Regions from separate parts of the Streptomyces sp. NPDC093071 genome, predicted to be linked through region 2. Evidence: riboswitches for the same ligand, from Rfam matches in the RefSeq annotation. Region 2 holds a riboswitch; the other holds the start of a gene.
The links. Region 2 has a riboswitch for thiamine pyrophosphate ahead of ACIQD7_RS32350 (thiamine ABC transporter substrate-binding protein). Riboswitches for the same ligand answer to the same signal wherever they lie in the genome.
Positions count from the first base shown of each region.

Region 1: linked by a shared signal. The riboswitch ahead of thiC (phosphomethylpyrimidine synthase ThiC) and the one ahead of ACIQD7_RS32350 (thiamine ABC transporter substrate-binding protein) in region 2 are both predicted to bind thiamine pyrophosphate.

Region 1 covers NZ_JBIVPH010000005.1:179,928-184,667, reverse strand. The annotation lists gene ACIQD7_RS21620 (SsgA family sporulation/cell division regulator) at 1-301, shown strand, start outside; gene ACIQD7_RS21615 (YibE/F family protein) at 407-1,783, opposite strand; TPP riboswitch at 1,855-2,001, shown strand; gene thiC (phosphomethylpyrimidine synthase ThiC) at 1,995-3,764, shown strand; gene ACIQD7_RS21605 (ferredoxin) at 3,877-4,395, shown strand; gene ACIQD7_RS21600 (hypothetical protein) at 4,432-4,740, opposite strand, start outside.
Region 2 covers NZ_JBIVPH010000014.1:101,430-106,169, reverse strand. The annotation lists gene rlmN (23S rRNA (adenine(2503)-C(2))-methyltransferase RlmN) at 1-1,087, shown strand, start outside; TPP riboswitch at 1,117-1,227, shown strand; gene ACIQD7_RS32350 (thiamine ABC transporter substrate-binding protein) at 1,311-2,405, shown strand; gene ACIQD7_RS32345 (ABC transporter permease) at 2,444-4,057, shown strand; gene ACIQD7_RS32340 (ABC transporter ATP-binding protein) at 4,057-4,740, shown strand, end outside.

The sequences.
Region 1 (4,740 bases), on a different contig from region 2:
ACCCGTGACCTGGGCCTTCGGCCGTGAACTGCTGCTCGACGGGATCAACCGGCCGAGCGGGGACGGCGATGTGCACATCGCCCCGACCGAGCCCGAGCGGCTCTCGGACGTCTCCATCCGGCTCCAGGTCGGCGGTGACCGCGCCCTGTTCCGGGCCAGCGCGCCGCCGCTCGTCGCCTTCCTCGACCGTACGGACAAGCTGGTTCCGCTCGGTCAGGAACGGACACTCGGCGACTTCGAGGACAACCTGGAGGCGGCGCTGGGCCGGATCCTCGCCGAGGAGAACGCCGGCCCGGCCTGAGACGAGCACACCGTCACCGACCCGTACCGATCCGGACCCTTCCGCGTGGCCGACCCCCCGAGCCGGCGCGCCGACGGACCGGACGTACCACCCGGTGCGTGCGCGTCACTTGGCGCGTCGGCGGCGTCCGCCCCGCGCCGGTGAGGGCTTCCGGCCGCCGGTCCCCGGGCGGTCGGTGCCCTCCGCGCGGTCGGCGGAGACCACGAGCGCCGCGAGCGCCGTGGTGACCGGGACGGACGCCACCAGACCGATCGACCCGACCAGCGTCCGGACGATCTCCTCGGCCACCAGCTCGCTGTTGGCCACCGTCCCCATGCTGCTCTGCGCGATGGAGAAGAGCAGCAGCAGCGGCAGGGCGGCGCCCGCGTAGGCGAGCACCAGCGTGTTCACGACCGAGGCGATGTGGTCGCGGCCGATCCGGATCCCCGCCCGATACAGGCCGCGCGGTCCCATGCCCGGATCGGCCTGGTGCAGCTCCCAGACGGCCGAGGTCTGGGTGACCGTCACGTCGTCGAGCACACCGAGCGAACCGATGATCACACTGGCCAGCAGGAGGCCGGACATGTCGATGTCCGGATAGAGCCCCTTGATCAGGCCGGTGTTGTCGTCGGTGTTGCCGCTGAGCGAGGCCCAGCCGATGAAGAGCGAGCCGAGCAGTCCGATGAGCAGCAGCGAGATCAGCGTGCCCAGCACCGCGACCGAGGTGCGGGCCGAGAGGCCGTGGCACATATAGAGCGCGATCAGCATGATCGCGCTCGATCCGACCACCGCCACCACCAGCGGATTCGACCCCTGCAGGATCGCGGGCAGGATGAAGAACATCAGCACCAGGAAACTCACGGCGAGCGCGACCAGGGCCATCAGCCCCCGCATCCGCCCGACCGCCACGACCGCGAGGGCGAAGATGCCGGCGAGCACCGCCAACGGCACCTTGCGGTTCACGTCCGTCACCGAATACTGCAGGTCGTACGGGGCGTCGGGGGCGTACGCCACCACCACGCCCTGACCCTCCTCCAGTTGGCGCGGGGCGCCCGGCTGCACGATCTCGGTGAACTCGCGCCCCTTGTTCGGACCGGTGGTGACCTCGACCTTCGCCCGCTTGCACTCCCCCTGCTGGGCCTCGACCGCCTCGCGCCCCTCCGGGGTGGAGGTGTCGCCGGTCGGCGGGACCTGACCCGCGTTCACGGCCTTGCAGTCGACCTGCTCGACGGAGACGACCCTGCCCTGCTCGGTCTGCCGGTCGAAGCCGACGCCGGTGCGCTCGTGCGGCGGGGCGCCGCCGGGCCACAGGACCGCGAGACCGACCAGGACGGCGGTGGCGAAGGGGACCAGGACGGCGGCGATGACCTTGCGGAGGTGTCGGGACACGGGCGCGGCGGGCCCGTGCGCGTGGCTGTGTCCATGCCCGGATCCATGGCCGTGGGAGGGGCCCGGACCGTGGGAGTGGTCGTGGGGCTCGGGGGGCTGCTGGGGGGAAGTCACCGACCGATCATCGCAAGAACGGCGGGGGCCCACTGTTCAGCACGCCCGGGATGACGCTAGCGTGGTGACACCTTTGCACACGCGGGAGCTCGGAGCACCGGGCTGAGAGGGCGCTGATCACCGTACGCGCGTACCGATGTACGTACGGGAGGAGGCTGCGCCGACCGCCGAACCTGTTACCGGGTAATGCCGGCGTAGGGAGATCGGTCTCATGACCATTCAGGATGCACGCACGCCTGCCACCAGCCAGGAAGGCCGCACGCCGGGCTGGCACAAGGGATACGTCCAGGGATCGCGCCCCGACCTGCGGGTGCCGGTCCGTCAGGTGCACCTCACCAACGGCAAGGACGTCACGCTGTACGACACGTCCGGCCCGTACACCGACCCCACCGTCGACACCGACGTGCGGCGGGGCCTGCCGCCGCTGCGCGAGAACTGGATCATCGCGCGCGGCGACACCGAGGAGTACGCGGGCCGCCCGGTCCGCCCCGAGGACGACGGCATCAAGCACACCTCGCCGCGCGGCGGCGGCCTCAAGAACCTCGACGCCGTCTTCCCCGGCCGCCCCCGGCTGCCGCGCCGGGGCCGCTCCGGCCAGGCGGTGACGCAGCTCGCGTACGCCCGCCGTGGCGAGATCACGCCGGAGATGGAGTACGTCGCGATCCGCGAGAACGTCTCCCCCGAGGTCGTGCGCGAGGAGATCGCGGCGGGCCGGGCCGTGCTCCCGGCGAACGTCAACCACCCGGAGATCGAGCCGATGATCATCGGCAAGCGGTTCCTGGTGAAGGTCAACGCCAACATCGGCAACTCCGCCGTCACCTCCTCCATCGAGGAGGAGGTGGAGAAGATGACCTGGGCGACCAAGTGGGGCGCCGACACGGTCATGGACCTGTCCACCGGCCGCAACATCCACACCACCCGCGAGTGGGTGCTGCGCAACTCCCCCGTGCCGATCGGCACCGTCCCGCTCTACCAGGCCCTGGAGAAGGTCGACGGCAGGGCCGAGGAGCTGAGCTGGGAGATCTACAAGGACACGGTGATCGAACAGGCCGAGCAGGGCGTCGACTACATGACGGTGCACGCCGGCGTGCTCCTGCCGTACGTGCCGCTCACCGCGCGCCGCAAGACCGGCATCGTCTCGCGCGGCGGCTCGATCATGGCCGCCTGGTGCCTCGCGCACCACAAGGAGAACTTCCTCTACACGCACTTCGAGGAGCTCTGCGAGATCCTGGCGGCGTACGACGTCACGTACTCGCTCGGCGACGGCCTGCGGCCCGGCTCGATCGCGGACGCCAACGACGCGGCGCAGTTCGCGGAGTTGAAGACGCTCGGCGAGCTCAACACGATCGCCAAGCGGCACCACGTCCAGACGATGATCGAGGGCCCCGGGCACGTCCCGATGCACAAGATCAAGGAGAACATCGACCTCCAGCAGGAGATCTGCGAGGAGGCGCCGTTCTACACGCTCGGCCCGCTGACCACGGACGTCGCGCCCGCGTACGACCACATCACCTCGGGCATCGGCGCGGCGATGATCGCCTGGTGGGGCACGGCGATGCTCTGCTACGTGACGCCCAAGGAGCACCTGGGCCTGCCCAACCGCGACGACGTGAAGACCGGCGTCATCACCTACAAGATCGCGGCCCACGCGGCGGACCTCGCCAAGGGCCACCCGGGTGCCCAGGAGTGGGACGACGCGCTCTCGGACGCGCGCTTCGAGTTCCGCTGGGAGGACCAGTTCAACCTGGCCCTCGACCCGGACACCGCCCGCGAGTTCCACGACGAGACGCTCCCGGCGGAGCCCGCGAAGACCGCGCACTTCTGCTCGATGTGCGGTCCGAAGTTCTGCTCGATGAAGATCTCCCAGGACATCCGCCGCGAACACGGCGGCACGGAGCAGGAGATCGAGGCCGGCATGGCGGAGAAGTCGAAGGAGTTCGCGGCGAGCGGCAACCGGGTCTACCTGCCGCTGGCGGACTGACGCCGGGTCCTTCGGGCGCGTCGTTCCGGGAAGGGCGAGGGGCTTCCCGGAACGGCGTTCCGGACATCCGGATCCCGTCGGCGCGATCAAGCGGGGCTTCTATGCTCGGCCGATGGCGCTCTACTACGACCCCGTCGCCGGCCTCGGCGAGGACCGCGAGGCATTCCGGGGCGACTGGGAGGACTGGCTCTGGCTCAACGTGCCGGGGCCCTTCTACGGCGGCGGGACCGACACGTGCCGGACGGGCCGGGACTCCGCGCCCCGGCACGTCCTCTACGGCGGCGCGTACCTGACCGAGTACGTCTACCGTCAGCCCGGGACGCCGGCGGAGACGGCACGGCTGGTCGAAGCCGCCGACCGCGATCCCCTTCTCGGGTACGGCTGCGACGGCGACGCGCGGTGGACGCCGGACGCGGTGCGGGAGTGGTGGCGCGACCGCGGCCGGATCACGGAGTACCTGTCCGCCCACGACTGGGACGAGGTCGACTGGGCCCGGCAGGGTGTGGCCGCCGCCGTCCGGGACTACGCGTCCTACCTCGCGGGACGCCTGGCGACGGATGTGCGGATCTACCTCCACTGGCTGGAGGAGGGACGGTCTCCCGCGGCCGGCGAACGGCTGCCCGACCTGTAGCCGACAGGCCGGCTCCGTCGTTCCGGGGGCCTTCCGTCAGGGATCGGAAGGGTTCGTGGCGGCGAGGGCGTCGCGGAGGAAGGGGAGGATGCCGCGTTCGAGGAGGGCGAGGCGCCAGGCCTCGCGGGCGCGGGAGAGTTCGTCGTCCGGGGCGGCGGGCGGGCCGCCCGTGCTCACCTCGGCCGGGCTGTTGCGCAGGGCCGTGACGAGGAGCCCGGCGGCCGCGCAGAGCAGCCCGGCGGCGGCGAGGGAGCCGAAGACCAGGCCGGCCGTGAGCAGGGTCGCGCCGAACGCCACGGTGGGGGCGAGGGCGTGCACCACCGCGCCGACCAGCAGGAAGATGAC
Region 2 (4,740 bases):
CACTTTCGTCGCCCCCCGCGGAGCCAAGAAGCCGCCGCGGCACCTGGCCGACCTCACGCCCGCCGAGCGGAAGGAGGCCGTCGCCGCGATCGGCGAGAAGCCCTTCCGCGCCAAGCAGCTGTCCACGCACTACTTCGCGCGGTACGCGCACGACCCCGCCGAGTGGACCGACATCCCGGCCGCCTCGCGGGAGAAGCTGGCCGGGGAGCTGCTGCCCGACCTGATGTCCGTGGTGCGGCACATCTCGTGCGACGACGACACCACCCGCAAGACCCTGTGGCGGCTGCACGACGGCACCCTCGTCGAGTCGGTGCTCATGCGCTACCCGGACCGGGTGACCATGTGCATCTCCTCGCAGGCCGGCTGCGGGATGAACTGCCCGTTCTGCGCGACCGGGCAGGCCGGCCTCGACCGGAACCTGTCGACCGCCGAGATCGTGCACCAGATCGTGGACGGCATGAGGGCCCTGCGCGACGGCGAGGTCCCCGGCGGCCCGGCGCGGCTTTCGAACATCGTCTTCATGGGCATGGGCGAGCCGCTCGCCAACTACAAGCGGGTCGTCGGCGCCATCCGCCGTCTCACCGACCCCGAGCCGGACGGCCTGGGCCTGTCCCAGCGCGGCATCACCGTCTCCACCGTCGGGCTCGTGCCCGCGATGCTCCGCTTCGCCGACGAGGGCTTCAAGTGCCGCCTCGCGGTCTCGCTGCACGCCCCCGACGACGAGCTGCGCGACACCCTCGTGCCCGTCAACACGCGCTGGAAGGTCCGGGAGGTCCTCGACGCGGCCTGGGAGTACGCGGAGAAGTCCGGCCGCCGGATCTCCATCGAGTACGCCCTCATCCGGGACATCAACGACCAGGCCTGGCGCGGCGACCTCCTCGGCCGGCTGCTCAAGGGCAAGCGGGTGCACGTCAACCTGATCCCGCTGAACCCGACGCCCGGTTCGAAGTGGACGGCGTCCCGCCCGGAGGACGAGAAGGCCTTCGTGGAGGCGATCGCGCGGCACGGCGTGCCGGTGACCGTGAGGGACACCCGAGGTCAGGAGATCGACGGTGCCTGTGGACAGCTGGCCGCCGCCGAGCGCTGAGCTTGTACTCTGAGCTCGAACACATCTCCATATTCCGACAGGGGAGCGCCACAGCGCTGAGAGTGCGGTGTCCGTCAGACCGCAGACCCTCTGAACCTCGCCCAGGTCATTCTGGGTAGGAAGTTCGGTCGTAACTCGAGCTGTTGCGCCCTGCCCGCGTCCGGTCCGCCGGACACGGGCAGGGCCGCGTCTCTTCCTGGTCCCACCCAGGAGGAAAACTTCAGTGAGCATCAAGAAGCAGGCCGCCGTCGCGGTCCTCGCGGCGCTCGGCGTCACCGCCCTCGCCGCCTGCGGCACCGACGGCGCCGGCCAGGACGCCGGCAAGTCCGGCGCGCCCGCGCCGAAGACCGTGACCCTCGTGAGCCACGACTCGTTCAACGCCTCCAAGGAGGTCCTGGCCGAGTTCACCAAGCAGACCGGCTTCACCGTCAAGGTCCTCAAGGCCGGCGACGCGGGCGAGGCCGTCAACAAGGAGATCCTGACCAAGGGCTCCCCGCAGGGCGACGTCTTCTTCGGCGTCGACAACACCCTGCTCTCCCGCGCCCTCGACAACGGGATCTTCGTCGGGTACCAGGCGAAGGGGCTCGACCGGATTCCGGCGGAGTACCACCTGGACGGGGAGCACCGGGTCACCCCGATCGACTCCGGCGACATCTGCGTGAACTACGACAAGAAGTACTTCGCCGACAAGAAGCTGGCACCGCCGGTGACCTTCGACGACCTGGCGAAGCCCGCGTACAAGGACCTGCTGGTGGTCGAGAACCCCGAGCGGTCCTCCCCGGGCCTCGGCTTCCTCCTCGGCACGGCCGCGAAGTACGGCGACGACGGCTGGCAGGACTACTGGAAGAAGCTCAAGGCCAACGGCGTGAAGACCGTCGACAGCTGGGAGCTCGCCTACAACCAGGAGTTCTCCGGCTCGGCCGGCGGCAAGCAGGCCAAGGGCGACCGGCCGCTGGTCGTGTCGTACGCCTCCAGCCCGCCGGTCGAGGTGCTGTACGGCGAGCCGCAGCCGAAGGTCGCCCCGACCGGGGTGTCCACCGGCACCTGCTTCCGGCAGACGGAGTTCGCGGGCCTGCTGAACGGCGCGAAGAACCCCGAGGGCGGCAAGGCGCTGATCGACTTCCTGATCTCCAAGAAGTTCCAGGAGGACATGCCGCTCCAGATGTTCGTCAACCCGGTGGCGAAGGACGCGGTGCTGCCGGAGCTGTTCACGAAGCACGGCGTGGTCGTGGAGAAGCCGGAGACCATGGAGCCCGGGAAGATCGCCGAGAAGCGCGACGCGTGGATCCAGCAGTGGTCGTCGCTCGTCCTGAAGTAAGGCGCGACCCGCGGGGGAACGCGGCGCGGCTGGGGCTCATGGCCCTGCCCGTCGCGTTCTTCGCGGTGTTCTTCGCCTGGCCCGTCGTGTCCATCGTGGACCGGGGGCTGCGGCCCGACGGCAGCTGGCGGTTGGGCGGGATCGGCGAGACGCTGGGCCGGCCGGACATCCTCGACGTGCTCGGCTTCACCGCCTGGCAGGCGCTCGCCTCCACCGGCCTCACGCTGCTCGTCGCCCTGCCCGGCGCGTACGTCTTCGCCCGCTTCGACTTCCCCGGCAAGAGCGTCCTGCGGGCCGTGGTCACGGTGCCGTTCGTGCTGCCCACCGTCCTGGTCGGCACCGCGTTCCTGGCCCTCGTCGGCCGCAACGGGCTCACCGACGAGCTGTGGGGGCTGCGGCTCGACACGAGCGTGTGGGCGATCCTCCTCGCCCACGTCTTCTTCAACTACGCGGTCGTCGTCCGGACCGTCGGCGGCCTCTGGGCACAGCTCGACCCGCGTCAGGAGGAGGCCGCCCGGGTCCTCGGCGCCTCCCGCTTCACGGCCTGGCGGACGGTGACGCTGCCCGCGCTCGTCCCGGCCGTGTCGGCGGCGGCCCTGATGGTCTTCCTCTTCACCTTCACCTCCTTCGGCGTCGTGCAGATCCTCGGCGGGGACGCGTACACGACCCTGGAGGCGGAGATCTACCGGCAGACCGCCCGGTTGCTCGACCTGCGGACGGCCGCCGTCCTCACCCTCGTGCAGTTCGCCGCGGTCGGCGCGATCCTCGCCCTGCACGCGTGGACGGTACGGCGGCGGGAGACCGCGCTGCGGCTCGTACCGCCGGAGCGGACCGCGCGCCGGCCGCGCGGCGCCGGGCAGTGGGCGCTGCTCGGCGGCGTCCTCGTCTCGGTGGCGCTCCTGATCCTGCTGCCGCTGGGCGTGCTCGTGGAGCGCTCGTTCGCCGGCCCCGGGGGGTACGGGCTCGGCTACTACCGGGCGCTCGGCTCGCTGGACGAGAGCGGGACCTTCCTGGTGCCGCCCCTGGAGGCGATCGGCAACTCGCTGCGGTACGCGCTGGCCGCCACCGCCATCGCCGTCGTGATCGGCGGGCTCGCGGCGGCGGCGCTCACCCGGCGAGCCGGGCGGCTCGTCCGGGGCTTCGACGCGCTGCTGATGCTGCCGCTCGGGGTCTCCGCCGTCACCGTCGGCTTCGGGTTCCTCATCACGCTCGACGAGCCGCCGCTCGACCTGCGCGCGAGCTGGATCCTCGTCCCGCTCGCGCAGGCGCTCGTCGGCGTCCCCTTCGTCGTCCGGACGATGCTGCCGGTGCTGCGCGCGGTCGACGAGCGGCTGCGGGAGGCGGCGGCCGTGCTCGGCGCCTCGCCGTGGCGGGCCTGGCGGGAGGTGGACCTGCCGCTGGTGCGGCGGGCGCTGCTCATCGCGGCCGGGTTCGCGTTCGCGGTCTCGCTCGGCGAGTTCGGCGCGACCGTGTTCATCGCCCGGCCCGACAGCCCGACGCTGCCGGTCGCGGTGGCCCGGCTGCTCGGCCGGCCCGGCGAGCTCAACTACGGCCAGGCGATGGCCCTCTCGACGATTCTGATGGTGGTGTGCGCGGTGTCCCTGCTGCTGCTCGAACGGCTCCGCACCGACCGGACCTCCGGGGAGTTCTGATGCTGAGACTCGATGGGGCGACCGTGCGGTTCGGGGCGCGGGCCGTGCTCGACGCCGTGGACCTGGAGGTCGCCGACCACGAGACCGTGTGCGTGCTCGGCCCCAGCGGCAGCGGCAAGTCCACGCTGCTGCGGGCCGTCGCGGGCCTCCAGGCGCTCGACGCCGGCCGGGTGCTCCTCGACGGCGCCGACCAGGCCGGGGTGCCGACGCACCGGCGGGGCGTCGGCCTGATGTTCCAGGACCACCAGCTGTTCCCGCAGCGGGACGTCGCGGGAAACGTCGCCTTCGGGCTGCGGATGCGGGGGGACGGGAAGGCGGAGCGGACGGAGCGGGTGCGGGAGCTGCTCGACCTCGTCGGCCTGCCGGGCGCCGGGCGGCGGTCCGTCGCCGCGCTCTCCGGCGGCGAGCAGCAGCGGGTGGCGCTGGCTCGGGCGCTCGCGCCCCGGCCCCGGCTCCTCATGCTCGACGAGCCGCTCGGCCAGCTCGACCGGGGCCTGCGGGAGCGGCTCGTCGTGGAGCTGCGGCAGCTCTTCGGGCGGCTCGGGACGACGGTCCTGGCCGTCACCCACGACCAGGGCGAGGCCTTCGCGCTCGCTGACCGGGTCGTGGTCATGCGGGACGGGCGGATCGCCCAGTCGGGGACGCCCGTCGAGGTGTGGGGCCGCCCGGCCTCCGAGTTCGTC